One region of the Parapusillimonas sp. JC17 genome, then DNA from elsewhere that is predicted to be linked to it. Evidence: predicted binding sites of a transcription regulator. Region 1 holds the regulator's gene; each other region holds the start of a gene.
The links. Region 1 encodes LexA, which represses DNA repair genes until DNA is damaged. Its sites were predicted from a motif close to ACTGTATNNNNATACAGT; they were not measured.

Region 1 (7,237 bases):
ACTTGCGCGAGCGATCGCCACGGTACATGGCGCTGAGCTGACCCATGGTGACGTGGCTTTCGTCGATGAACATCAGGGCGTCGGCCGGCAGGTAATCGATCAGGGTCGGCGGCGGCTCGCCGGGAGCCGCGCCGGACAGATGCCGCGAGTAGTTCTCGATGCCCTTGCAAAAGCCCAGTTCCTGCAACATTTCCAAATCGAATCTTGTGCGCTGCTCCAGCCGCTGTGCCTCGACCAGCTTGCCCTCCGCAACCAGGAAGGCGGCTCGATCGCGCAACTCTTCCTTGATGGTATCGACGGCCCGCAAGACGGTTTCGCGAGGCGTCACATAATGAGAGCTGGGGAAGACCGTGAAGCGCGGTACTTTCTGCTTGATCTTGCCGGTCAGCGGGTCGAACATTTCAAGGGTTTCGATCTCGTCGTCGAACATCGTGATTCGCAGCGCCAGTTCGGCATGCTCGGCGGGAAACACGTCGACGACCTCTCCGCGCGCCCTGAAATGGCCACGCGTGAACTCGACGTCGTTGCGTTCGTACTGCATGGCCACCAGGCGCCCGAGCAATTCCTGGCGCGCGATGCGATCGCCGGCGCGCAGCGTGAGCACCATGGCGTGGTAGTCGCCGGGATTGCCGATGCCGTAAATACAGGAAACCGTGCCGACGATGATCGTATCCCGTCGCTCGAGCAGGCTCTTGGTGGCGGAAAGGCGCATCTGCTCGATGTGCTCGTTGATCGAGGAATCCTTTTCTATGAACAGGTCGCGCGCGGCCACATAGGCTTCCGGCTGGTAGTAGTCATAGTAGGAAACGAAGTATTCGACGGCATTGCGCGGAAAGAATTCGCGCATCTCCGCGTACAGCTGGGCGGCCAGCGTCTTGTTCGGCGCCAGCACGATGGCCGGGCGGCCCGTGCGGGCAATGACATTGGCCATGGTGTAGGTCTTGCCCGAGCCCGTCACCCCCAGCAGCGTCTGGTACATGAGGCCGTCGCCGATGCCTTCGACAAGCGCATCGATGGCCGCCGGCTGGTCGCCGGCCGGCGGGTAAGGCTGATAAAGCTGGAAGGGGCTGTCGGGAAACTCGATGAATCCACGCGCGTTGCTGTTCATACTTCGCTGCTCATACTAGACACCGTCAGGGTAAACCCCTTATTATCACACTATTGTTTCCAGTTCTCTACCCACCTCTTTTCCCACAAAATGAACTCACTCTTCGAATCCGTCGAACTCGCTCCGCGCGACCCCATTCTTGGCCTGAACGAACAATATAACGCCGACACCCGCCCGGGCAAGGTCAATCTTGGCGTTGGCGTGTATTACGACGACGAAGGGCGTATCCCTCTGCTGCAGGCGGTCAGCAAGGCCGAACAGGCCCGGATCGAAGCTCATGCCGCCCGCGGCTATCTGCCCATCGAAGGCATTCCCGGCTACAACAAGGGCGCGCAAACCCTGCTGCTGGGCGAGAACTCGCCCCTCGTGGCCGCCGGCCGCGTCCTTACCGCGCAGGCGCTGGGCGGCACAGGCGCCCTGAAGATCGGGGCCGACTTCCTCAAGCAGATATTGCCGGATTCCAAGGTCGCCATCAGCAACCCAAGCTGGGAAAATCATCGCGCCCTCTTCGAGCGCGCCGGGTTCACCGTCGATACCTATCCCTATTATGACGCCGGCACGCATGGCCTGGATTTCGACGCCATGCTGGCCGCTTTCCAGACCATGCCGGAAGACACCATCGTCATCCTGCATGCCTGCTGCCACAACCCCACCGGCGTCGACCCCAGCTTCGAGCAATGGACACAGATCGCCGACGTCATCAAGGCGCGCAATCTGGTTCCCTTCCTCGACATCGCCTACCAGGGCTTTGGCGAAGGCCTGGAGCAAGACGCGGCCGTAGTGCGCATGTTCGCCGAGCGCGACATGACCATGTTCATCAGCTCGTCGTTCTCCAAATCCTTCTCGCTGTACGGCGAACGCGTCGGCGCGCTGACGCTCATCACCTCCAGCAAAGAAGAAAGCGGCCGGGTGCTCAGCCAGCTGAAGCGCGTCATCCGCACCAACTACTCCAATCCGCCCACGCACGGCGGCACGGTCGTCTCCATGGTGCTGAACACGCCCGAACTCTTCGCACTGTGGGTCGACGAACTGGCGACGATGCGCGAACGCATCCGCAACATGCGCGTGCAACTGGTCGAAAAGCTGAAGGCGCAAGGCGTCAAGCAGAATTTCGATTTCGTCCTGCAGCAGCGCGGCATGTTCTCGTATTCCGGCCTTACGTCGGAACAAGTCGATCGCCTGCGCGACGAACACGGCGTCTATGCCGTGGCCAGCGGCCGCATCTGCGTGGCAGCGCTCAACAGCCGCAACATCGAATACGTCGCTCAGTCCATCGCCAAGGTTCTTGCTTGATCTTTCAAGCAAAGTGCTGCACAATCCAGACTGTATAAAAACACAGTCTGGATTGCCATGTCCGTCAAGCTCACCGCGCGTCAGCAACAAATCCTTGAACTCATACGCAGCGAAATCGCGCGGACCGGCTTTCCCCCCACCCGCGCCGAAATCGCCCGCGCACTGGGGTTCAAGTCAGCCAATGCGGCTGAAGACCACCTCAGGGCGCTCGCCCGAAAAGGCACCATAGAACTCACAGCCGGCGCATCCCGGGGCATACGCCTGCTGGATACGCCCGCAAGCACGCGGGCGGAAGCCGGCGGCGCAGGCGTACCGGCATCTTTCGTCAATTCCGTATCGCAGCTGTTCGTGCCCTTGGTGGGCCGCGTCGCGGCAGGCAGCCCCATCCTGGCGGCCGAACACGTCGAACGCGAAGTCGGCATCGAACCCTCGTTGTTCACGCAAACGCCCGACTACCTGTTGCGCGTGCGCGGCCTAAGCATGCGCGATGCCGGCATCCTCGACGGCGACTTGCTGGCGGTCCGCAAAACGCCCGACGCCCGCAACGGGCAGATCGTCGTCGCACGCCTGGGCGACGACGTCACCGTCAAACGCTTCATGCGCGCCGGCAGCCAAATCCAGCTGCTGCCCGAAAACCCGGACTTCAATCCCATCGTCGTCACAGCGCAAGACGACTTCTCGCTCGAAGGGATTGCCGTCGGGCTCATCCGCGCCACCCCACTGCATTGAAACAGGCCGGGCTGCTCGCCAGCCCCGGCCCGTTTCTCCGCCTTACAGCCATACCTCTGTGTTCATCCAGCCACCGCTGCGCCATGCCGCTGCGATGGCTTCTTCGATACTTCTCCCGCTATTGCAAAGCCTCTTCGGCCAGCGCTTCGCCTATGCATTGGGCAATGTCTTCGCGCCCCACCACGATGCCATGTTCCTGCGCGCTGTTGGCCAGCAGATCCACGACTTGTTCTTTGTCGACCATGACATGCAGGCTGGGCAGGAGACTCGCATCCAGAGCCAGAACTTTCTGCAGCGCCGCGTAGGTGTCGTAAATGCGTTCCATGGTTTTATCCTCCTGAAGTGAAACCATGGTTCGCAGTGTAGGCACCCGTGCCGGTGGTGTGAATAGCTCTAACGAGCCATATGGGTGGGCCGCAAGGGTGGACAGACCCCGAATGGGGTCGCAAAGGGGGGGGACAGACCCCGTACGGGGTCTGTCCCCTGGAAAAAGAAATGGGGTCAGGCCCCGTACGGGGTCTGACCCCAACACGGGGCCGCCAGACCGACCGATCAGTGCTTGATCAGGCCGCTGGACGTTTCCTCACCGGGCTTGGCGCTGGCGACCGCTTCAGCCGCCAATCGGGCGACTTCCTCGTCCGACAGGGGCGTAGGCATATCCTGCAGCGCAACCTCGAGCACGCGGTCGATCCACCTTACCGGGATGATCTCCAGGTGGTTCTTGACGTTGTCAGGGATCTCGGCCAGGTCCTTCACGTTTTCCTCGGGGATCATCACAACGCGGATACCGCCGCGATGCGCCGCCAGCAGCTTCTCTTTGAGGCCGCCGATGGCAAGGACTTCGCCGCGCAGCGTGATCTCGCCGGTCATGGCGACATCGGCCCGCACAGGTATGCCCGTAAGCGCGGAAACCATGGCCGTCGTGATGGCGATACCCGCGGAGGGACCGTCTTTGGGCGTTGCGCCTTCGGGGAAGTGGACATGCAGATCGCGCTTTTCAAAAGCCGTATTCGGAATGCCCCACTTCTGGGCGCGCGCCCGCACCACGGTGCGCGCGGCTTCCACCGATTCCTTCATGACATCGCCCAGCATTCCAGTGCGCGTCACCACGCCCTTGCCCGGCATGTCGGCCACTTCGATGGTAAGCAGATCGCCGCCGACCTCGGTCCAGGCCAGGCCTGTGACCTGACCCACCTTGTTTTCCTTTTCCGCCATGCCGAAGCTGTAGCGGCGCACGCCAAGGAAATCAGCGAGGTTCTCGGATGTGACCGTCACGCTTTCGAGCGGCTGGGCAGCGGAGGCTTTGGCGCCACCCTTCTTCGCGGCGGGATTCTTGGCCAGAAGCTGCTTGACCACCTTGCGGCAGATCTTGCTGATTTCGCGCTCGAGCGCCCGCACGCCGGCTTCACGGGTGTAGTAGCGCACGATATCGCGGATCGCGGACTCTTCGACGACCAGTTCGCCTTCCTGCACGCCGTTGTTCTTCATGAGCTTGGGCAGCAGGTGATCGAAGGCAATATGGACCTTCTCATCTTCCGTATAGCCGGACAGCCGGATGACCTCCATGCGATCCAGCAGCGCCGGCGGAATGTTCAGCGTATTGCTGGTTGCCACGAACATGACGTCGGACAGATCGAAATCGACTTCGATGTAGTGGTCCTGGAAGGTGTGGTTCTGTTCAGGATCCAGCACCTCGAGCAGCGCCGATGACGGGTCCCCGCGGAAGTCCGCGCCCATTTTGTCGATTTCATCGAGCAGGAAGAGCGGATTGCGCACGCCGACCTTGGTCATGTTCTGCAGGATCTTGCCCGGCATGGAACCGATGTAGGTACGGCGGTGGCCGCGGATCTCGGCTTCGTCACGCACGCCACCCAGCGCCATGCGCACGAACTTGCGGTTCGTGGCCCGCGCAATGGATTGGCCCAGCGAGGTCTTGCCGACACCGGGAGGCCCCACCAGGCACAGTATGGGCGCCTTGAGCTTGTCGACGCGCTGCTGGACGGCCAGGTACTCGACAATGCGCTCCTTGACCTTCTCGAGACCGTAGTGGTCGGCATCCAGCACGTTCTCGGCGTTCGAGATCGAATTGTTGATGCGGCTCTTTTTACGCCACGGCAGGCCGATGAGCGTATCGATGTAGTTGCGCACCACGGTGGCTTCGGCCGACATGGGCGACATGAGCTTGAGCTTCTTGAGTTCGGCCTCGACCTTCTTCTGCGCTTCCTTGGGCAGTTGGGCTGCGGCGATCTTCTTCTCGAGCTCTTCGATATCCGCGCCTTCTTCGCCTTCGCCGAGTTCCTTCTGAATGGCTTTGACCTGCTCGTTCAGATAGTAGTCGCGCTGGCTTTTCTCCATCTGCTTCTTGACGCGCCCACGGATCCGCTTTTCGACCTGGAGAATGTCGATTTCGGACTCGAGCTGCGCCAGGAGGCTTTCGAGGCGCTCCGATGTGCCGATGACTTGCAGCATTTGCTGCTTCTGTTCCAGCTTGAGCGGCAGGTGTGCGGCGATGGTGTCGGCCAGCCGGCCGGCGTCATCGATGCCGGTGAGTGAAGTGAGGATCTCTTGCGGGATCTTCTTGTTGAGCTTGACGTACTGCTCGAACTGCGCAACCACGGCGCGGCGCAGCGCTTCGGATTCGGCGCTTTCGCCTTCATCGGGCGCGACGGGAACGACGACCGCCATGAAGTGCGTGTCGGCATCGGTCACTTGCTGGATGCGCGCGCGCTGTATGCCCTCGACCAGCACTTTGACCGTGCCATCGGGCAATTTCAGCATCTGCAGGATATTCGCTGCACAACCGATGTCGTACAGGTCTTCCGGGGCGGGATCGTCTTTGCCTGCGGATTTCTGTGCTACCAGCATGATGCTGTTGCCCGCCTCCATGGCGAGCTCAAGCGCCTTGATGGAGCGCGGACGACCAACAAACAGAGGAATCACCATGTGTGGAAATACCACGACGTCGCGCAGAGGCAACAGCGGCAAGTCCGTGGGTTCCGAAGAAAGAATCTGGCTCGCAGACATAGTAATTTCCTTAAAATTTACCTCAAGATGCAAAAGGGAAGCCAGGGCCTCCCTTTTTCAGTACTACCTGTAGGTGTATGTGGCGGCTTTCCCCACGTTTTCAAGTCCCTACGCTGCTGCACCCTTCAGTTTCTTCTGGGCGTCGTCCCGACCCTTGGCTCCTTCTTCCGCGCCATCCTGATAAATGAGCATAGGCTTGCCGGAACCAGTGACGGCATTTTCGTCGAGTATTACACTTTTGACGTCCTTCTTGGAAGGAAGTTCATACATCGTCTCCAGCAAGGCCTGTTCCACGATGGAACGCAAGCCCCGCGCGCCGGTGCGGCGCTTGATGGCGCGCTTGGCGATGGCCGCGAGCGCGGCGGGCCGCACCTCGAGCTCGACCTCTTCCATCTCGAACAGTTTCTGGAACTGCTTGATCAGCGAATTCTTGGGTTCTGTAAGAATGCGGATCAGGGTGTCTTCCTGCAGTTCCTCGAGCGTTGCGACCACCGGCAGGCGCCCGACGAGCTCGGGGATGAGACCGAACTTGATGAGGTCCTCGGGCTCGACCTCGGCGAAAAGCTCGCCCACGCCGCGTTCGGTCTTGGCCCGCACGGACGCCGAGAAGCCGATGCCGGATCTTTCGGTGCGGTCGCGAATGATTTTTTCAAGCCCGTCGAAGGCACCGCCAACGATGAACAGGATATTGGTCGTATCGACCTGGACGAAGTCCTGGTTGGGATGCTTGCGCCCGCCCTGCGGAGGCACCGATGCGACCGTGCCCTCGATGAGCTTGAGCAAGGCCTGCTGAACGCCCTCGCCGGATACGTCCCGCGTGATGGACGGGTTGTCCGCCTTGCGCGAAATCTTGTCGATTTCGTCGATGTAGATGATGGCGCGCTGGGCCTTCTCGACATCGTAGTTGCAGTTCTGGAGCAGCTTCTGGACGATGTTCTCGACGTCTTCGCCGACATAGCCGGCTTCCGTCAGGGTGGTGGCGTCCGCCATCACGAAAGGCACGTCCAGCATGCGGGCAAGCGTCTGCGCCAGCAGCGTCTTGCCCGAGCCGGTAGGCCCGATCAGCAGAATGTTGCTCTTGGA
Region 2 (7,237 bases), 100 kb from region 1:
CTGTTCGTTCACGGGATTCACTTGCGGCAGTCCCAGTGTGGACACGAAGGCGCCGATGAGCCGTGTGCCCGGCAAGTCTATGCCCTCCGACAAGGCGCCGCCCAGTACGGCAAAGCCGATTCCCGTGCCCTCCGGCGTGAACCGGGCGAGGAAGTCGGCACGGTCGGTTTCGCTCATGCGGCGCGATTGTGTCCAGACGGGGATATCCGGATGACTGAGCATGAAGGCTTGCGCGCATCGTTCCAGGTAATCGAAGCTGCTGAAGTAGCTCAGGTAGTTGCCCGGGCGCTGCCGGTACTGTTGCGCCATCAACTGCGCAATGGGGCCGGCCGAGCGTTCGCGGTCGGCGTAGCGGGTCGAGATATGGCCCGCGATGCGCACGTCCAATTGTTCGGCATGGAAAGGAGCGGCGACATTCACGTAGGCGGTGTCTGCAGGCAGGCCCAGCGTGTCGCGATAGAAGTGCCAGGGCGTGAGGGTTGCGGAAAACAGCACACAGCCGTGGCTGGCGGCAAAACGCTCTTGCAGGTGAGGAGCCGGGATCATGTTCCTCAGGCACAGGCGGCGATCCACGGAATGGTTCCGGCCGCCTTGGGCGGGCGACAGCGTCAAGTCGTAGATGGAATGGGACCCGAAAGACTCCGAGAGCTTCAGGAAGTGCTGAACCAGAAAATGCAGGGACTGCAGGTCGGGGTGAGGGGCCACCGCCGCCTGGGTGAAGTGCTCGGCCATGGCGACGCCGGCGCGCTGCAGCATGGGCAGCAGGCCGGCGGGTGGCTCTTCGTATGCACAATAAGCCTGGGGCTGGTCCTGGAATGCCTTGCGCCAGGCGCGCAACAAGGCGTCGAGCCGCTTTCTCATCGCCGGCGGCGCCGCCGGCCTGGCCGCAATGATGTCCGCTTCGCAGAGTTCCGCGCTGTACATGCTGCGCGCGCGTTCCAGCAGATTGTGGGCCTCGTCGACCAGCAAGGCGGTACGCCATTGCCTCTCTTGGCCCAGGCTGTACAGCAGTGCGCTGGTATCGAAATAATAGTTGTAATCGCCCACGATGACGTCGCACCACTTGGCCAGTTCCTGGCCCAGCCAGTACGGACACAGCTCATGCCGCAAGGCGATGTCGCGCAACCTGCGCTGGTCCAGGATTCCGGAGGCGTTCACGGCGTCGTGGCGGGCATGGGGCAGCTTGTCGTAGAAACCGCGAGCCAGGGGGCAGGATTCGCCATGGCACTGCAAGTCAGGGTATTCGCAGGTCTTTTCGCGAGCGGTCAGTTCCAGGACACGCGGTCCGATGGTGTTCGAAGCGGAATCGTCCGGGGCCAGGAGCGCCAGGGCGTCGAGCGCCAGCTGGCGGCCGGATGTCTTGGCGGTCAGGAAGAGTATCTTGTCGAGTTGCTCGCGTGGGGCGGCCTTGAGCATGGGAAACAGCGTGCCCACGGTCTTGCCGATGCCGGTGGGCGCTTGGGCGATCAGTTGGCGCCTCTGGCAGCTTGCTTTGTAGACGGATTCCGCGAGCGTGCGCTGGCCCGCACGAAAGCCGGCATGGGGAAAGGCCATGGCTTGGCATGCCTGATCCCGCGATTGCCGATGTCGTTGTTCCTGTTCGGCCCAGGCGAGATAACGCTCGCAGAGCGCCAGGAAGGCGAGTTCGAGGGCCGGCGCGGCGCAGTCCTCGACCAGCATCGATTCCCGTCCTTCGTCGACGTCGAAATACACGAGCGCGACGTGTATGCGGTCGAGCCCGCGCTGTCGGCACAGCAGGTGGGCATAGGTCTTGGCCTGCGCCCAGTGCAGCGCTTTCTGGTTGTCCGGTATCGACTCCGCCCGGCCGCGGCAGGTCTTGATCTCCTCCAGCCGGTTGTCCGCGGGATCGTAGCCGTCGGCGCGTCCGCGTACTCGCAGCGTCTTGAATTCGCCGGATAGACCGATCTCGGATTCGTAGCCTACCGCCCGGCGCGTGCGGACGAGCGCGTGGCCTTCGATGCCTTCCTGAGCGGTGGCGCCCGGCGTGAAACGCAAGTCCAGGTCGCCTGTCCGGGCGCCGAACTCGCACAGTGCACGCACAGCGACGACGTGATTCACGATGCGGGACGCCGCACGTGGCAGACACTGACCGGGATACCGTGTTCGCGGCAATAGGCGATCCAGCGTCGTTGGTTGTCCTGCAGGCGGTCGCCCGGGCCTTTCACTTCTATCATGCGATAGCGCTGCTCGGCCGGCCAGAACTGGATCAGGTCGGGCAGTCCCGAGCGATTGCTGCGGATGTCTACCAGAAGGCGGGCGAACAGCCGGCTCAGATGTTCCGGAGGTATGCAGGCCAGGGCAAGCTCCATCAAGGCTTCATCCAGAGCCTGCCAATTCAGGAAGCTGCATTGCACGCCTGCCTTGTCCCGGAAGTTCTTGCGTATGGTGTCCCGATAGCGTCCGTCGTCGAGCTGAGAGAAACAGGCATCAAACAGCGCCTTCCGCCGGACATGGAAGCCGGGGCGCAACAAATCGGCCGGAGCGGCCTGAAAAGGATGGAAGAATGCGGCGGGAACCGGTGCGAAGACCGCTTCCCAGCACAGCAGGCCGAAGAGGCCATTGACCAGGCTGTTTTCCACATAGAACACCGGTGCGTCATCTTGCCATAGGTGCCGCAGGACCTCGGCCTCGACCCGGGATGGACAAGGCCCTTGTGCCAGCGTGAGATCCAGGCGTTCCACTTCGAGCCGGGCGGCAGGCTGGTCCGGCGGCATGCCGCAGTGGCGCAGCAGCCTGGGCAGCATGCGCTGCAATTGCTGGGTTTCCGCTTCGTCGGCGGGCGCAGCCAGGGCGTCGAGGGCCAGGCGCGTGGCGTCCTTGAAACGCGCCTGGCGCTCGAGCACCCGCACATGGCGGGCGCGGGCTTCGGCATGGCTGCTGCGTTCATAGCAGGACGCGGCAGCATCCCATTGATGCCGCCGCTCATGGTGCCGGCCGGCACGGAACAGCAGCCTGGCGCGCCGTGACTCCAGCCAGGGATTCTGGAAGGGAGATGCGGGTATGGCCGCCATGGCTTCGTTCACGGCATCGTCTTCGGCGTCTGTCTCCAGCAGTTCCGTACAACGATGCAGGCCCAGGTAGTCGTCGATATCCGTGCGCAGCTGGAAAGCGCGGGAGGACGGGGGGAAGTCGACCTGCTCGTACACATAAAGGCCCAGCTCTGCCAGGACGAATTCCGTCCAGTCCTGCCTGAGGTTCCCGAAGAACATCAGGCGGTACCGGTCGCAAAGATCCGTGATCTGGAGGCGATATGCCGGGCTTTCCCGTTCTGCGCCGAACCATAGCGAAACGGGTTGCGTTTCAGGGCATCGAGACAGCAGATGATCCATCTGCGCCTGTTTCGCGGCGCGCGCCAGGCCCGCCGAGGCGAGCTGGGCGCCGAAGGCGGGCGTCAATTCGGCGCGGGTGTACAAGCCGAAAAGCTCGTCGATGCGGACGGCAGGATCATGTTCGACCCAGCCGGCGGAGATGAGCGGGGCGGAGGCCGCCACAGGATCTCCGATTTCAGGATAAGCCAGCCTGTCCGCTCGGAAAAGCCGGCCTTTGCGCATGACCATGCGGACGAGCAGGGCGCGGGAAGGGCGCGGAAGACAGCCAAATTCCCGCATGAATCCATGTTCGACGGGCGACAGCAGGTCGGGATAGCGCGCACGCAGCCAGTCCAGGACGAACTCGAAATTATCCAGGTAGTAAAACGGATTGGGTAATGGGGTAGCGGGAGGCATGAAAGGCGTGTTGCACTGTATTTTTGTACAGTTTACCAGCATCGGGCGCACCTGGAAGCGGTTGCTGCCACCCCTCTTTGTTAAGCATATGTTGCGAAGCGGGCGGCTTTCGAGGCCATGCAACCGTTCTTGTTACATTTGCTCGGTTTTTGTGCGGATTACGCTTTCAAGGATCGTTTACGGTAATGCCAAGCCCGACTGATTTTATGAACGGGCAGCTTAACGAAGGCGGCGGGGCTTCTCCGGCCGCCGGAAAACAAGGAGCAAGACCATGAACAAAGATACTATCGAAGGTCAGTGGAAGCAATTGTCCGGCAAGGCGAAGGCCGTATGGGGCGATATCACCGACGATGAGTTGACCCGCATCAATGGCAATGCTCAACAGCTTGCGGGCCTGGTGCAAGAGCGCTATGGCCGTACACGCGAAGAGGCCGAGCGTGAAGTAAAGGAATTCTTCGATAAGAACCGATAGCGGCGGCATCCGAATACACGTTCCGGGCATGCTGCTTGGATAAGTCGAAAAAAGGAGAATGCCATGCTTTACTACGCCGTTGTATTTTTCGTGATTGCGATCATTGCCGCATTTCTGGGGTTCGGGGGCATCGCCGCAGGCGCCGCATCGATCGCCCAGATCCTGTTCTACATCTTCATCGTACTCGCGGTGCTCGCCATATTGAGCGGCCTGTTCCGCAAGCGATAAACAAGCCAGTGCTGCCCGGCCTCTGTGGCGGGTTGCTTGGTCCGCCGGCTCTTCCTCGGGCTCGCGGACCTTTTTTTGCGCAGCGTCGGAGTGGAGTGCGTTCCCACGGCTTCGGTTATGCTGTCATCCATGAAACACCGGACCTTACTTCAACATGCCTCGGCCGTGGCTGCGCTTGGCGCATGCATGGCCGCGCACGCGGGCGACACCGCCTGGACTCAGGAGAAGATCAGCGCCGCCATCAACCATGCGGGCCGCCCGGTCATGGTCCGGTACGCGCCGATCTCGAGCCGCCCTGGCGGCGACCCGAAACCCGGCGCGGCCATCACCGCGGTCTATGCGACACGCGAGTTCCGCGGCGGCGTATTGGTCCATAGCAAACTTTGCTGGAACGGCGCGCAGCGCTGCGTGCCGATCGTCGGCGCGGATGTGCGAAGCAAGGACTTCAACGGCCTGGATCCTGGCCAGCCTTTTTACCTCGTCCATACGGTCCAGGGCAGGGGCCCGCTAGCTCAGCCGCTTTTCATCAAGGGCAGCGTGACGGTCTGGTACCGCTAGGGCCTGTTAGCGTTGACAGGCACTAGGGCGTGCGCATCCACAGTGAGGAGGCGTCTATGTCAGCCAGCGTGGGCCTGCCGGCAAGCGCCATGGTGACCTCGAGTTCGCTGCGCAGGATATGCAGCACATGCGCGACACCGGTGGCGCCCGCCGCAGCCAGAGCGTGCATGTAGGGGCGGCCGATCAAAGTCGATGTAGCGCCCAGGGCGATGGCTTTGAACACATCGCTGCCTCGGCGGATGCCGCCGTCCAACAGGATGGGCGCTCTTTGCTTTACGGCTGCCGCGATCTCGGGCAGCACGTCCAGCGTGGCGGGCAAGGTATCCAGCGTCCGTCCGCCATGATTGGACACGATCAGGCCGGCTGCGCCGCGGTCGAGGGCGCGTAAAGCGTCGTCGGCAGTACCCACGCCCTTCACCAGCACCGGCAAGCGGCTGTGGGCGACCAGCCATTCCAGATCGGTCCAGCGCGGTGCCAGCTTGAGCAACCGACTGCCGAACAAGGTATTCGCGCCGGCCTGCGCCACATGGGCGGGGGCCTGCATGCCGCGCAGGTTGACGGATTCAATGCCGTCGGGCAAGGCGAACCGGACCCTCTGCTCGCGATTGCGTATGCCGTTCACCGGCGCGTCGACAGTCAGGACCAGAGCGCGGTATCCCGCCGTTTCAACCCTGCGCAACAGATCGAGCGTGAGGTCGCGGTCCGCTTGCAGATATAGCTGAAACCACAGCGTGGTGTGCGATGCGGAGGCGACCTCGGCGAGGTCCGTGCTGGATTGGGTGCTGAGCACCATGCCTGCCCGCATGGCCGAAGCGCCAAGCACCGTGGCGAGTTCTCCGTCGGGATGGGCGAGCTTGTGCCAGGCTACCGGAGCGAGCATGATGGGATATTCGAATCGCTGTCCCAGTATCTCGACCTGTGTGCTGGCGTTGCTAAGGTCGGCCAATACGCTTTGCCGCAGGCCCACACGTTTGAATGCCGCAAGGTTTTCCGCCAGCGTGAGTTCGTCGGCGGCGGCGCCGTCGACATATTCCCACGCGGAGACGGTCATGCGTTCACGTGCGTAACGGGCGTAATCGCCTGCCGTTGCTATGTCTGGCGGAATGCTTGCCAATGGCGGCTGGAGTGTGCGCTGCATAGACATCCAATGCGGTCACGTGTTGGACCATTCGCGTATCAGGTTATGGTATACCCCGGTCAACCGAGAGATGGACTCGTGATCGGTGGCGGCGCTCGACAGGCTTTGTATGCTGTTGTCGAGCTCCCACAGCATGGCGCGCCGATGGTCCTCGCGTATCAGGCTTTGCGTCCAGAAGAATGAGGCAAGCCTGGTGCCTTGCGTGACCGGCGTCACGCGGTGCAGGCTGGAGCCCGGATAGATGACCATATGGCCGGCCGGCAGCTTGACGCGATGGCTGCCGTAGCTGTCTTCGACGATCAGCTCGCCGCCTTCGTATTCATCCGGTTCGGAAAAAAACAAGGTAGAGGAGATATCGCTGCGCACGCGCTGGGCCGTGCCCGGCACGCCGAAAATCGCATTGTCTATATGGTTGCCATAGGTGCCGCCGCCTTCGTAGCGGTTGAAGCGGGGCGGTAAAACGCGCAACGGCAGGGCGGCGGCGATGAAGGTCTGGTTCTGGCTCAATTGCTGCAGGATCAGCTCGCCGACCTGCTGAGCGACCGGATGGTCCAGTGGCAACTGGAGGTTTTGCTTCGCGCGGGCGGCGACATGACCTGCTGTCGCGCGACCGTCGGTCCAGTCAGCGTGTTCCAGTGCGTGGCGGCATTTCCGAAGCTGCTCCGCGCTGAGCACATTGGGAATCCGGATCATCATGATGGCGTCCTTCACTGTTCGAACATGAGGCTGAAAACGGCGGAACCGCCTGTGTAGCGGTTCCGTGCGGCCTGGTCGCCGCGCGACGACCAGGCATACTGTAGCAAACTTCGTTTGCCGGTACTTTGCGTCAGCGCATCAGAACTTCGCTTCCGCGTTCAGGATGAATGTACGGCCCGCGCCCGGCACGCCGTACAGCTGGAAGCCGTCCGAGCTCGAGGTGCCGCGCGCAATGTAGAACTTGTCGAAGATATTGTTCACGTTCAGGCGCAGGGCCAGGTTCTTGTTGAGCTTGTAGCCCATCGAGGCGTTGAACAGCCAGAAGCTGGGCATCTCGGAATCGTTCGGAGAACGGCCGCCCTGGCGCGCGCCATCCGTGGTGTTTCCAGAGTAGAACTT
Region 3 (7,237 bases), 400 kb from region 1:
CTGCGACACCAGCGCGAGGCATCGTTGCAGGGCGCTCAGCATGCCCAGGGCCAGGACGTCGACTTTCAGCATGCCCATGGCGTCCAGGTCGTCCTTGTTCCACTGGACGATGCTGCGATCGGGCATGGCGGCGTTTTCTATGGGCACCATCCGGCAGAGGTTGTCGCGGGCAATGACGAAACCGCCGGGATGCTGGGAAAGATGGCGGGGAAAGTCCAGCATCTGGCCGACCAGACTGCACCATAGCTTGGCCAGATGCGAGTCCGCCGGCAGGCCATGCTGCGCCATTTTATCGAGCAGGTGATGAGAGCCGTCCCAGTACTTGCATGATTTTGCCACGCCGTCGATCAGGTCGGCGGGCAGGCCCAGCGCCTTGCCGGTGTCACGCAGCACACTGCGAGTACGGTAGGTGCTGACGACCGCAGTCAGGGCGGCCCGGTGGCGGCCGTATTTTTCGTAGATGTATTGAATGACTTCTTCGCGCCGCTGGTGTTCGAAATCCACATCGATGTCGGGCGGTTCTTTGCGTGCCTGGCTGATGAAACGAGCAAAGAGGGAATTGCCGTTTTCAGGATTGACTTCGGTAATGCCCAGGCAGTAGCAGACGGCGGAATTGGCGGCCGAGCCTCGGCCCTGGCACAGGATGTTCCTGGATCTGGCAAACGTGACGATGTCGTAGACGGTCAGGAAGTAGGGTTCGTATTCCAGGGTGGCGATGATGGCCAGCTCGCTTTCCAGCTGGCTGTAGACTTTGTCGCTGATCCCTTGTGGATAGCGCCGGCGGGCGCCCGCGAACGTTTCCTGGCGCAGGTAAGCCGAGGCAGTCATGCCCTCGGGCACGATCTCCCGAGGATACTGGTAACGGATATCGTCCAGGTTGAACGAGCATAGCCGGCTGATGAATACGGTTTCGGCCAGCGCTTCGGACGGATAGGCTTGCATCAGCCGCATGCGGCCGCGCAGGTAATGCTCCGCATTCTGCTTGAGTTCGTAGCCGCAAGCCTGTATGGGGGTCTTCAAGCGGATCGCGGCCAGCGTGTCGTGCAAGGGCTGGCGCGAGCGCACGTCCATTTCGGCCTGGCCCGCGGCCGCCAGGCGTATGCCGAAGTCTTGGGCGGCTTGCGTCAGTTTGGCCTGATGCCGGCTGTCGGCATGGTGGTGATGCAGAGCCAGCCCGAGCCACAGCCGTCCCGGGAATGCCTGCAGGAGACGTGGCAGCTGCCGCCGAAGTTCGTGGGGATCCGGATCGTAGCCAGGCTTGAACATGACCAGGCAATCGGGCAGGTTCTTCAGGTGCTCGTAACCGGAAGGCGGATGGGTCACGTCGCCAAGGCTGAGTTGGTATTGGCCTTTTCCGCTGCGTCTGCGCGCCAGGGTGATGAACTCCGACAGATCGCCGTAGCCTTTCTGGTTGCGGGCCAGGACGATGATCTCCATGCCTTCGATGATGAATCGGCTGCCGATGATCAGCTTCAGCTTTTGTTTCTTGGCTTCGATATGCGCGCGGACCACGCCGGCCAGCGAACATTCGTCGCTCAGGGCCAGCGCCTGGTAGCCCAGATGGGCGGCCCTGGCCACCAGTTCCTCGGGATGCGAAGCGCCTTTAAGGAACGAAAAATTCGAAATGCAGTCCAGTTCCGCGTAGTCGGCAAGCATGTCGGCCTCAGGCAAAAAAACCGTGCAGGAACCAGCCGGTTTCTTGGGCCGCGCGCGGTTCGCGCAGGCGATATAGCCAGTAGCGCGCCCCTTGCGCATCCTGGGCGATGAAGTAATCGCGCTTTTCGTGGCCGTGAAGGCTCCACCAGCCGGTTTCCAGTCGCTCTGGGCCATGGACCAGGCGCAGTGGCCGACCCTGATGGACAGGCCGATCGCCTTTCATGGCCAGGGCCTGGGGGGAGGGCAGCAGCCAGAATGGGCGGGCCTGCACGGCCAGGCGGGGTGGGGGGAGTTCGCTTGGCTGTGCCTGTTCCGCGTGGGATGGACGGGGCGAGGTGGCGGCCTGGACGGATCGCCACAAATTGGCTTGTTCGGGCATGTAGTGGGCGCTGGGCGCCGGCTGCCGGACACGCTCGGGTCCCAGGCGGGCTTGCAGGAGATCCAGCAGCCGGCTTTCCTGGCGTTGCCACTGCCCGGGCTCCGGAAACAGCCCGGCGTTGGCGGGTGTGCGAGGACGGCTGCTTTCGGCGATGAGCTCTACGGCAATGACCGCTGCGGGAAGCGACAAGGTATGCAGTTGCTCGGCCAGTACGTGGGTGAAGTCCTCGGGCCGCCAGGCGTCTTCCGACAGGCGCAGCGTGACGTTGGAAGGGGGCCGGGCATGCCGTCCTTTTTCGTGGTGCAGCAACAGCGTGAGTTCGCTGCCGGCTTCCTGGCGGGCTTGCAGCCAGCCGCATAATTGTTCGATGAGCCGCTTTGCGACGGCCAGGATGGCATGGGTGTGCTCCAATCGTTCGATGAGCTCATGGCGCTGGGCAAATCGGGAAGGCGGCTGGAACCAGGTGAAGTGCTGCTCTGCGGCACCATAGGCAAAATCGAGTTCCCGGACTACTTCTGGACTGCTGCGCTGCTGCAGTCCCTTGCGAGGCAGGCGGCGCAATTGCCCCAGGCTGCGGCAGCCTATGCCTTCGAGCCAGTCGCGATAAGGCTGGACGGACGGCAATGAAAAAGCCGGAAGAAGATCCAGTTGCCGTGGCAGCCTTCTGGTGCCGAACAGGCGGATCGGCCCGGCCGCCCGGCTGGCGAATAGCCAGGCAGCCAGCGCGGTGGGCGCCATGCCGAGACGAGCGTGGCCGATGCCCAATTTGCGCAGGCTGTCGCGGATCAGCCGGCACAGGTTGCGTGCCCCCTTGAAAAGACTCAGGCTGGCCTGGACTTCGAGAAGAATGGAGTCTTCGTCGAAAAAAGCCACGTTCGGAGTGTATTGCAGCAGCGCCAGGGCGGCCTCGGGTGCGCCGGCGGGCTGCAAGGCCGGCATATGATCCGCATGGGCCGCTGGGCAGGCAGTGTCAGGCGAGATGCCGGCGGGCGGACAGGACGGCAGGTAGAGGCTGATCCAGAGGGACATGATCGGAGGGGGCACGGGGCGCGGGAAGCCGTGGGCCGTACAGGGAAAGAGAAACGGGCCGGCTTGCCTGGGGGCCCTGGCGTTTTTTGATGTGGACTTCGATGCCCTGGGGCAGAGGCTGCAGAAGCAGGCGCAGGACTGCGGCACTGGCTTGCTGCAAGGCGGCGGGCGGACGCATGAGCACGAAAAGCGTGTCGCTTTGCTGGGCGGCTAGATGCAGGCGGCGCAGCAAGGCCGCGCGAGGCATGGCCGCCCAGCACAACAAGGCGCCGCAGGCATTGTGCCGCAGTATGGTTTCGGCGGCCCAGAGGGTGTCGGATGGCGTTTTGGGCGCGACCCACAGCAACCGACGGTTTTCCAGGCCCCAGTTGACCCAGCAATGGAATTGCGGCGTGTACGGAGGACATAGAAGAATGACGCTGCGACCGGCATCCAGCCCGGCCAGGGCGGGCTGCAACAGAAAGAGCTCACCGATGCCGGCTTGCCGGGGCATGAGTTCGATGAGCGCGCCCATGGGCCAGCCATGACCGGGAAGCTCGGCATCCAGCGATTCAAATCCGGTGGAAAGGGTGGGGCGGCCGGCTTGCGCCAGCTGTGTTCCACGCCAGAGCGCCGGGTGGATGCCTTCCGGGTTCTGCACAGGAGGCGGATGGTTGATGGGAGTCATTCAGGCTTTGGCGTACAGATATTTATACTGTTCAAATATACAGTATTTTTGAGTGCTAGTGCTTGCCGTTCGCCCGCTGGCGTACAATTTTCAGATTACTGATGTCTAGCCAACGTGGTGCAGGAGTTGTTTTATGGTTATCAATACGCCCCGAGGCCCCGATCCACTCATCTTCGTTCCCAGGCAAGGCAAGCCGCAGCTGCTGTTTGTATTGCTGCATGGCGAAGCCGCCTCGCCGGAACAGCTGTTTCCGCTCGCTGATGCCATCAAGCAGGCATTCCCCATGTCCATGGTGGTTCTTCCCTATGCGTTCGAGAACATCATGGCGGACGATGGCTCCGCAGCGGATGGAAAACAGGGAATTGCGGGCTATCACTGGATCGATCCCATCGGTTTGCAGGAAAGCAACTATGCCAGCCGCGTCGAACAAAAAGTCCCTTTGCTGATCCGGCAGATCCGCGAAATCCAGGAACGATTCGGTTTGGAAGGCCAGCAGACGGCTTTGGCGGGATTTTCGCAAGGCGCCTCCATGGCGCTCGAAGCCAGCCAGGCCGAACATGGCCTGGCTGGCCGTGTACTGGCTTTTTCAGGGCTGTATGCCAAGCCGCCGGTTTCGGTTCCCCCAGCCACCGTCCTGCATTTCTTTCATGGCGCCAGCGACCAGCAGGTGTCCGTTGACCAGGTCGAGTCCACCTTGGTGCGCTTGGGCCAATTGCAGGGCGACGCGACCCTGGATGTCGCCTCGCGCATCGGTCACGAACTTCATGACGCCTTGATCAAGCAGGCGATCGTACGCCTGCAGACCTGCGTGCCTTTACGAAGCTGGGAAGACGCCATGAACGCGCTCGAGCAGCGTTCGTCCGGCAGCGGCAACAATACCTTGCATTGACGTTTCGCAGGCATGGGGTCAGACCCCGTACGGGGTCTGACCCCTCGTATCATGCAAATGGAATCAGACCCGTTACAGGGCGGGGTCAGACCCCGTATGGGGTCTGACCCCTCGTACCCCATTCCAGGCCTGGTCCTCTCCAAGACAGAACGGCCAATCATGCCGCTGGGTGGGACGCCCCGCCGCGTCGTAGCTCTGTTCACTGAAAAGAGCGCGGCCGCTGGCATGGATGGCCACGATGGTGGAGCACCGCGTGCCGTATTCGGGACTGATGATGAAGGCGCTGCTGAGCAGGCGCTCGCGATCGAGCGCCAGGCCGGTGTCGGGCAGGTCCTCATCGCCTGCGATGCTCGTGTCCTTAAGAATTTCAAAAATCGGCGTGAGCGATGTATCAAGCTGCGCCATGGGCAGTGTGTCCAGCGCCTCGCGCAGGCGTTGCGCCTTGGGCCAGGGCGTATCAAGCAGATGATTCGACAGCACATACCGGCCGGCCCCCAGCTTGGTTGCCGAGCCCGATCCGCGATTGCTCAGATACCAGGCAGAGACCCGATCGCCCACGATGAGATTGAAACCGTTATAGGCCGACGCTTCGCTTTCCAGCCCGCATGCATAGTCCCGAGGAGCAATCGGGCTGGTGAGAAATCGTCGGACCAGGTCGCCGCGCGACGGTGCGTCGGGCATGACGGATGCCGGGTCGCGATAATTGGTGACGAGCGCGAACTTGCCGCTGCGGCTGAGCCCCAGCCAGCTTCCTTGCGCCTGCAGGTCTAGGCCCGCTATGATTTTCGGATGGTCATCCCAGGGTGCGGCCGGCTTGCTTGGACGCGCATGGAATTCGTCGCGGTTGGCCGCAATGAAGAGCGGCCAGTCGGGGTGGGCGGCAATCGCCAGATAAGCAATGCACATCTTGCCGCCATCAAAGCATGGCGAGCTTGCTTTCGTTTTCCACCAGATTGCGGATACGGACGGCGTCGCCGATGCGGGAATAGCGTCCCGAGGAATTCAGCAGCACGATAGCCACGTCCCGGTTGTCGATCCGGGTCAGCATGACCAGGCATTCGCCCGCTTCGTTGATGAAACCGGTCTTGGACACCGTGATGTCCCAATCCGCATTGCGGACCAGACGATTGGTGTTGTTGTATACCAGTTGACGACCGCGCCCGACGGTCACTTCGTATTTGTCATCGGTAGTGTAGCGGTGAATCAGCGGCTGCTTGCTGGTGGCGCGCAAAAGCTTGACCAGATCGCTGGGCGTGGAGACATTGTCGCTGGACAGGCCCGTGGGTTCCACGAAATACGTATTCCGCATCCCCAGCGCGCGCGCTTTGTCGTTCATGGCACGCACAAATGCCGCCAGGCCGCCCGGATAGTATCGGCCAAGCGCGTTGGCGGCGCGGTTTTCGGAAGACATCAGGGCCAGGTGCAGCATGTCGGCCCGGCTGAGCCGCGTGCCCACGGCAAGGCGGGACCGGGAATGTTTCAGGCGATCGACATCCGCTTCGGAAATCTGCAGCATTTCATCCATGGGCAAGCCGGCTTCCGCCACGATCAGCGCGGTCATCAGCTTGGAGATCGATGCGATGGGGCGTACTTCATTGGCATTCTTTCCGTACAGGACCGAAGCGCTCTCCAGGTCCTGGACTAGCACGGCTTCGGAGCGCAGCTTGGCCAGATTGCCCGGCAGCGCTTCAATGGCGGCTTCGTCCTGGCTGCCGGGCATGCTCAGTGGATCGCCGGAGGAGGATGGGTTGCTGTATGTCACCGGCTGCAAGTTCTGCGCGGTGACAAGCCGGGTACGGTAGATGGTTTTGCCAGGAGCGGAATGATCGCCGTCGAGAACGGCAAAGCCATTGACGGCAATGAGCTGGGATGCAGGGGCGGTTTGCGCGGCGGCGGGCGGCGTGTTTAAGCCAAGCACTGCGGCCGCCACTGCCAGAGAGGCCGGCCGGACGATGCGGCGCAAGAGTGATTTTCGGATAAGAGGCATGACGCGTACCTGGGCTTATGATCGAATTGAGCCTGATGGTAGCAGAAAAATCGCAGCTATATTAGTAAGTTACATCATTTTTTTAATATTTTTTTTAGCTTCGTGAGGGGAAAAGGCGGCGGATGGGAAAATATCCTGTATGCATGAACAGGGGATTGGGTTGGGGTCAGACCCCATACGGGGTCTGACCCCGTTCCGCTGCGGCGAATAGGTCATGGAGTCAGACCCCATACGGGGTCTGACCCCGTTCCGCTGCGGCGAATAGGTCAGGGGGTCAGACCCCGTGTGGGGTCTGACCCCACCACGGCCCATTTGCCCGGCCGGCGTGCCCGAAGCAACAGGAAGCTGATGATGCTGACGTTCAGCAGGTTCCAGGCAATGCCGTTCATGAAGGCGGCCCGGTAGGAGCCGGTGAGGTCGAAGATGGCGCCCGACATCCAGCCGCCCAGCGCCATGCCCAGCAGCGTGGCGGTAAGAATGACCCCGACACGCGAGCCGGATTCCTGTGGCGCGAAGTATTCGCGTACGACCAGCGCATAGGCCGGGACGATGCCGCCCTGAAACAGGCCGAAAAGCGCGGACACCACATACAGGGAAACGAGGCCATTGCTGGGCAGGAAAAGGAGCAGG
Region 4 (7,237 bases), 520 kb from region 1:
TGAGGATAAAACTCCTGGACGACAGGGCCGTCCAGCCGCAGCGCATGACAGCCCTCGAGCTGAAAAGGCCGCTTCGTGAGGTCGGCTTCCGCCTGGCGCCGGACATTGGCCATGGTTTGCACCGCCACGGTGGGCAGTACATACGACAGTTCGGTCATGTGCGTACAGCCGGCCGTCCTGCCGAAATGGTCTTTCACCTTCTGGCGGAAGTTGCGCAGCAGGTTCATGCCGATGAGGTCGCGGTAGTCGGGCGTGATGGCGGAGCAGACTTCGCCGTATGGCGCCGCGTCGTATGCCGCCACGGCGTCGGTGATGCTGAACTCCTTGTCTATCGTGATGCGCAGGTGCATATGATGCACAGGAGTCCCCGCAAGGTGCATGTCGCCGTTCCTTTTCGGGAAATCGTAGGCCTTGACGTCGACGAGCTCGGCTTCGAGATCCCACAGTCCGTCTTTACGGGCATACGAACTCACTCGTATTGAACGAGTGTGCATAGGTTCGCGTGCGGCATCGGGCGGCGGTAGCGGCATGTATGAACGATGAATATTGCGTAAAACCCGCTAAGTATAGCGCAGTGTCCTGACGGCATTGAGGGGTCGGACCCCGTATGGGGTCCGACCCCATGGCAAGTTCCGGAAAGGGGTCAGGCCCCGTACGGGGTCCGACCCCGGCGTTTATCGGTCTGACCCCAGCGTTTATTGGTCGGCCCCATGAGGAACCCGTCCCAGAAGGCGGCGTATGAGTTCGGTGGAGAAACCACGCGACGCCATGAAGCGGAACTGCCTCGCGTAGTCTTTGGCGTCCTGGGGCGGCCGTCCGAATTTCTTTTCCCATATGAGCGAAGCGCGTTGCTGTTCGGTGTCCTGCAAGCGGTGCTCCATGTCTTGGATGACGCTGTCGGACAGACCGTGCTGCCTGAGCTCCTGAACGATACGCTGCGTACCCTGGCGAGGCGCCCGCCGATTGAGCAGGCTTTGCGCGAAGCGTTCGTTGGACAGCCAGTTTTCGCGTTCGAGCGTATCGAGCAGGGCGTCGAGCTCGTCAGGATCTTGCGCATGAGGTGCGAGCTTGCGCTGCAGTTCCCGGCGGGAGTATTCGCGCCGGGAAAGAAAACCGATGGCCCGGGCCTTCAGTGAAGGTCCCGGGCGTGGCGAGGGGCCGGAATCGGCGTCTGACAAGGTTTCGAACTCGTCGTCGCGATGCATGGCGCCCCCCTTAGCGTTAACAGGCCTGGTGCTTATTCGCCGTCTTCAGGGGCGTTGGCTACAGCCCGGGCGACTGGCGCGGCGTGGGCTACTACACCCAGCTGTTCGCGGACCCTGTTTTCGATTTCGAAGGCCATTTCAGGATGCTCTTTCAGGTATTCGCGCACATTGTCCTTGCCCTGCCCGATACGTGTGCCGCTGTAGCTGAACCACGCCCCGGCCTTGTCGACGATGCCCGCCTGAACGCCGAGATCGATGATTTCGCCTTCGCGAGAAATGCCGGCGCCGTACATGATGTCGAATTCGGCTTGCTTGAACGGCGGCGCAACCTTGTTCTTGACGACCTTGACCCGCGTTTCGTTGCCGATGACTTCGTCGCCCTTCTTGATGGCGCCGATGCGGCGGATGTCGAGGCGCACGGACGAGTAGAACTTGAGCGCATTGCCGCCCGTGGTGGTTTCGGGGTTGCCGAACATGACGCCGATCTTCATGCGGATTTGATTGATGAAGATGACCATGCAGTTGGCGCGCTTGATGGTGGCGGTGAGCTTGCGCAGGGCCTGGCTCATGAGGCGTGCCTGCAGGCCCGGCAGGGAATCGCCCATGTCGCCCTCGATTTCGGCCTTGGGCACGAGCGCCGCCACCGAGTCGATGACGATGAGGTCGATGGACCCCGAACGCACCAGCGCATCGGTGATTTCGAGCGCCTGTTCGCCCGTGTCCGGCTGGGAAATGAGCAGGTCGGACAAGTTGACGCCCAGCTTGGAGGCGTACTGGACGTCCAACGCGTGTTCGGCATCGATGAAGGCGCAAGTGCCGCCGATTTTCTGCATTTCGGCGATGACCTGGAGGGTCAGCGTTGTTTTACCCGAGGATTCGGGACCATAGATTTCGATGACGCGGCCGCGTGGCAGACCGCCTACGCCAAGGGCGATATCGAGCCCGAGCGAACCGGTGGAGACGACCTGGATGTCGTGTTCGACCGAGTTGTCGCCATAGCGCATTACCGAGCCTTTGCCAAACTGCTTTTCAATTTGGGATAAGGCGGCGGCCAGCGCTTTGCTGCGCTCGCCGGCGGCTTTGCTGTTTTTGTCGTCCATGTAGCGGTCCTTGACAGGTATATGGGAATTGATAGACATGCGCCCAGGGATCGCGAAACCGCCGGGGAGCGTTGAACTCTGAGATTATTGCATCAAATTATACTGTATATAAACACAGATAACAGTCCCTGGGAAGTTGCATCGTAATCCCTGACTGTTCAAGCCCTGCCTGAAGTGCCACAATGCCTTGAATACGTCTCAGAGTGGCGGAACACGATATTCACAACGTCAACGCAGGCCGACATGCATATTTTAATTGCCGAGGACGACAGTATTCTTGCCGATGGACTTTCCCGTTCACTGCGCTACGACGGGTACGCCGTCGACGTGGTCAGCGACGGTGCAGCGGCGGACTCGGCGCTGCAGCTGCAAAGCTTCGACCTGCTCATTCTCGATCTCGATCTTCCACGCATGCACGGCCTAGCCGTGCTGCGCATGCTCCGCCAGCGCTCCACCCCCATCCCGGTACTCATCCTCACGGCTTCCGACACCGTCGAGCAACGGGTCACCGGCCTGGACCTCGGCGCCGACGACTACATGGCCAAGCCGTTCGCGTTGTCCGAGCTCGAAGCCCGGGTGCGTGCGCTTACCCGCCGCAGCGCGGGCACCTCGTCTACCCTGCTCAAGTACAAACGCCTCACTTTCGACCTCAATGGCCGTATTGCACGCATCGACGACCAGCCCCTGGAACTTTCCGCGCGCGAAACCAGCCTGCTTGAAATCTTCCTGTCGCGCTGCGGCCGCATGATCAGTAAAAATCAATTCGTGGACCTTTTGTGCGAATGGGGCGAGGAAGTCACTCCCAACGCCATCGAGGTCTACATTCACCGCCTGCGCAAGAAGATCGAGCCGGGCGGCGTCAAGATCGTCACTGTACGAGGCCTGGGCTATTGCCTCGAACCGGAATCCCGTAGCGACACGATCGCCGCATGATTTCTGGCAAGGCCTTGCCGGCATGCTGATCGACCCGAAGATTCTCAAGGATACAAGCACGCAGGCCGCTGAAAGCGGCCGGGTATCCGGGCTGTTCCGGCGCAGGCGCGGCAACCGCGCGCTCCTGAACAAAATCATGATATGGATGTTCGGGCCGCTGTTTCTGCTCTGGACCATAGGCCTGGTCATCACTTACTTCATTGCGCAAAACATTGCCAACGCACCCTACGACCGGGCCCTGGCTGATCATCTGCGCATGATCAAGCATGAAATCGAACAGCAGAGCATCCTCGGCGGCATCACCCTGCCCGCTTCCGCCATCAACATTCTGCATGGCGATCCCGGCCATCTGGTGCATTGGGAGATTCGCGACGCCAACGGAAATTCGCTGGGCGGCAACAGCAGCATCCCCTTGCCCGACAACTGGACTTACGACGATGGCAAGATCCGCATGCGCAATGAGACCATAGACAAACACAGTGTGCGTGTCGCATACGTCTGGGGCGGCAAGGACGCGGACGGCATGCCTTTCATGACGGCCGTCGCACAATCGAACGAAATGCGCGCCACCCTGCAGCAGGAAATCCTGACAGGCATGCTCACGCCGCAGCTCATCGTCCTTCCCCTCGCCGCCTTGCTTGCCGGACTGGGGCTGACACAAGGCCTGGAGCCGCTGAACATACTGCAGGAACGGATCCGTGCCCGCCGCGCCAACGACATGTCGCCCATCAGCGCCGAGCTTGCCCCCTCGGAAATCGTGCCGCTGATCGCCGCCATGAACAGCCTGCTCCACCGCTTGGCCCACACCCATGAAACGCAGCGCCGCTTCGTGGCGAATGCGGCGCATCAGCTCAAGACGCCTCTGGCGGGAATGCGGACGCAGGCCGAACTCGCGCTGCGCGAACGCAGCCCCGAGAAGCTGAACGCCAGCCTCGAGCAATTGGTGCGCGGATCCGAACGTGCGACACGGCTGGTCAATCAGCTTCTGACACTGGCACGGGCCGAAAGCCCCGACAGCCCGCACCGCCGGCTCAGCGAGCAAGTCGACCTGAACCGGCTGGCTGAACAAATATCGCTGCATTGGGTGGACGCGGCGCTCAAGAAACGCATCGACCTCGGATTCGAACGCTCCAGCGTTGCCATGACCATCACCGGCGATGCCCTGATGCTGGCGGAATTGCTGAACAATCTGATCGAAAACGCCCTGGTGTACAGCCCGCCGGGCGGCTGGATCACCGTCCGCGTCGGCGGCGACCCCCTGTCGGCCTACATCGAGGTCGAGGACTCGGGGCCGGGAATTTCCCCGGAAGACAAGTCCAGGGTATTCGATCGCTTCTATCGTGTCCTGGGAACCGATACCGACGGAAGCGGCCTGGGCCTGTCCATCGTCAAGGAAATCGCGGAACTTCACGAAGGCAGCGTCGAATTCATGCCCACCGGCAACCGCCTGGGGAAGAAAGGCGGGACCTGCCTGCGCGTCACCTTCAACCGGCTGATACCGCCGATGCCGGCCCCCAGCCACGCTGCCGCGCACTGAGATCGATTTACTTACAAAAAAAACCCTCCCGCCCGCCGACCGTCAGCTTGATGTCAGCTGGCTCAAATAATTTACGCTGGCCGAGACGTGGATTCCACGCTGCGCAAATAAACAATATCGGATCTCGAAAGACCACACATCAGGAGGCATCATGAACAGCACCACCACCGTCGCACAGTCCGGTGCCGCATCCGTGGGGGCCCCGGCAGCGACCAACCGGCCCATGACCCCCGAGGAGCGGCGAGTCATCTTTGCGTCCTCTCTGGGCACCGTTTTCGAGTGGTACGACTTCTATCTCTATGGTTCGCTTGCAGCCATTATCGCGGCCCACTTCTTTTCGGGCGTCAATCCCACGGCCGGCTTCATCTTTGCACTGCTCGCCTTTGCGGCGGGCTTTGCCGTGCGGCCGTTCGGCGCCCTGGTTTTCGGTCGACTGGGCGACATGGTGGGCCGCAAATACACGTTTTTGATCACCATCCTGATCATGGGTCTTTCAACCTTCCTGGTGGGCGTCCTGCCCTCTTATTCGTCGATAGGCATGGCGGCGCCCGTCATCCTGATCGTGCTTCGCCTCCTGCAGGGCCTGGCGCTGGGCGGCGAATACGGCGGCGCCGCGACCTATGTGGCAGAGCATGCGCCCCAGAATCGCCGCGGCTTCTACACGAGCTGGATCCAGACCACCGCGACCATGGGGCTGTTCCTGTCTCTGCTCGTCATCCTGGGCATCCGGACCTCGCTGGGAGAAGAGGCCTTCCTGGAATGGGGCTGGCGCATCCCCTTCCTGATCTCGGTCGTGCTGCTGGGCATTTCCGTGTGGATACGCATGCAGCTGAACGAATCGCCCGCCTTCCGCAAGATGAAGGAAGAAGGCACAGGCTCGAAGGCCCCGATCAAGGAGTCGTTCGGCAAATGGAGCAATCTGAAGATCGTACTGCTGGCCCTGTTCGGCCTGACCGCCGGCCAGGCCGTGGTGTGGTACACGGGTCAGTTTTACGCCCTGTTCTTTCTGACCAAGACACTGGCGATCGAAGCCAATACGGCCAACATCATGATCGCCCTGGCTCTGTTGCTGGGCACGCCGTTCTTTGTGGTGTTCGGCGCGCTATCGGATCGAATCGGCCGCAAGCCCATCATCATGGCGGGCTGCCTGGTCGCCGCCTTGGCTTACTTTCCCGTCTTCAAGGCAATCACCCATTTTGCCAATCCCGCGCTCGAACATGCGCAAGCGACGGCACCGGTCACGGTCATCGCCGATCCGGCCACTTGCTCCTTCCAGTTCAATCCGGTCGGCGTGTCTTCCTTCACCAGTTCCTGCGACATCCTGAAGGCATTCATGGCGGGCAATTCCGTGAACTATGCCAACGAAAAGGCGCCGGCCGGCAGCATCGCCAAGGCACGCATAGGCAATGACGAGTTCCTTTCCTTCGAGGGCAACGCACTGAGCAAAGCGGATTTCGCCGCCAAGTCCGCCGAACTGAAGAAGTCCTTGACCGATGCGATCCGCAGTCACGGATACCCCGCCAAGGCTGACCCCTCGCAAGTAAACTATGTCATGGTCGTGCTGCTTCTGACTTTCCTGGTCATACTCGTCACCATGGTCTACGGCCCCATTGCCGCCATGCTGGTGGAAATGTTTCCGACCCGCATACGCTACACCTCGATGAGCCTGCCCTACCACATCGGCAATGGCTGGTTCGGCGGTTTCCTGCCGCCTGTGGCATTTGCCATCGTGGCAGCCACCGGCAACATCTACCATGGACTCTGGTATCCCATCATCGTCGCCGTCATGACCCTGGTCATCGGCGTACTGTTCGTACGGGAAAGCAAAGACAACGACATCAACAACTGAAAACGGCTTTCAGGCAATATTCAGACTAAAGGCATAGAATTCAAGTCGTAGAAAGAGCTGCTAGAAAGAGCTGCCCTTCCCGCCGCGCCTAACCTATCCCCCTGGTATGCACGTCGGAAAAGCTCTTTTTATCGCCTGTGTCATGCCTCCCCGCGAGCCTTATCATGGCGTGACACTGTGTGCTCCACTGGCCCGATGCTCCGGCAATTCGGGCCTTTTTTTTGCCGCCGGGAAGTGGGAGGGGTCAGACCCCTTACGGGGTCTGACCCCATAACTCTTTGCGCTGGGGTCAGACCCCGTACGGGGTCTGACCCCATAATTCTTTGCGCCGGGGTCAGACCCCGCATGGGGTCTGACCCCCCAAAAGACCTCAAGCAAATGCGCTTACAATCGTTCCTCATCTTTCCCGGGCCGCCGACCGTTCGGCAGCGGCCCCTGTAGCAGCCTTAACTCAAGAAGACACGACAGCATATGTGGTTCAAGAATCTCAGGATATTCCGCCTGGCCCCTTCCTGGTCATTCACGGCAGACGCCCTTGAAACGGCGCTGGCAAAGCAGGCGTTCCAGCCGGGCGGCAACCGGGACATGCAAAGCCTGGGTTGGGTCAGCACGC

Region 2: ACSBPU_RS09030 (VRR-NUC domain-containing protein) is a predicted target of LexA. The motif match lies at 3,761-3,778, and genes of this name have one in related genera.
Region 3: imuA (translesion DNA synthesis-associated protein ImuA) is a predicted target of LexA. The motif match lies at 3,758-3,775, and genes of this name have one in related genera.
Region 4: recA (recombinase RecA) is a predicted target of LexA. The motif match lies at 2,407-2,424, and genes of this name have one in related genera.

What each region holds. Positions count from the first base shown of each region.
Region 1 covers NZ_CP197474.1:1,965,846-1,973,082, reverse strand. The annotation lists gene uvrB (excinuclease ABC subunit UvrB) at 1-1,108, opposite strand, end outside; gene ACSBPU_RS09550 (amino acid aminotransferase) at 1,199-2,401, shown strand; gene lexA (transcriptional repressor LexA) at 2,459-3,130, shown strand; gene ACSBPU_RS09540 (hypothetical protein) at 3,249-3,455, opposite strand; gene lon (endopeptidase La) at 3,683-6,154, opposite strand; gene clpX (ATP-dependent Clp protease ATP-binding subunit ClpX) at 6,263-7,237, opposite strand, start outside.
Region 2 covers NZ_CP197474.1:1,861,332-1,868,568, forward strand. The annotation lists gene ACSBPU_RS09025 (ATP-dependent DNA helicase) at 1-2,079, opposite strand, end outside; gene ACSBPU_RS09030 (VRR-NUC domain-containing protein) at 2,076-3,746, opposite strand; gene ACSBPU_RS09035 (CsbD family protein) at 4,018-4,218, shown strand; gene ACSBPU_RS09040 (DUF1328 family protein) at 4,282-4,446, shown strand; gene ACSBPU_RS09045 (flagellar protein FlhE) at 4,576-5,004, shown strand; gene ACSBPU_RS09050 (alpha-hydroxy acid oxidase) at 5,027-6,142, opposite strand; gene ACSBPU_RS09055 (Fe2+-dependent dioxygenase) at 6,158-6,838, opposite strand; gene ACSBPU_RS09060 (TonB-dependent receptor) at 6,977-7,237, opposite strand, start outside.
Region 3 covers NZ_CP197474.1:2,362,716-2,369,952, reverse strand. The annotation lists gene ACSBPU_RS11395 (error-prone DNA polymerase) at 1-1,656, opposite strand, end outside; gene ACSBPU_RS11390 (Y-family DNA polymerase) at 1,664-3,064, opposite strand; gene imuA (translesion DNA synthesis-associated protein ImuA) at 3,006-3,704, opposite strand; gene ypfH (esterase) at 3,865-4,620, shown strand; gene ACSBPU_RS11375 (NRDE family protein) at 4,693-5,526, opposite strand; gene pbpG (D-alanyl-D-alanine endopeptidase) at 5,537-6,607, opposite strand; gene ACSBPU_RS11365 (MFS transporter) at 6,874-7,237, opposite strand, start outside.
Region 4 covers NZ_CP197474.1:2,487,617-2,494,853, forward strand. The annotation lists gene ACSBPU_RS11970 (DUF2889 domain-containing protein) at 1-530, opposite strand, end outside; gene recX (recombination regulator RecX) at 696-1,205, opposite strand; gene recA (recombinase RecA) at 1,238-2,305, opposite strand; gene ACSBPU_RS11985 (response regulator) at 2,549-3,238, shown strand; gene ACSBPU_RS11990 (sensor histidine kinase) at 3,384-4,775, shown strand; gene ACSBPU_RS11995 (MFS transporter) at 4,999-6,624, shown strand; gene ACSBPU_RS12000 (recombination-associated protein RdgC) at 7,096-7,237, shown strand, end outside.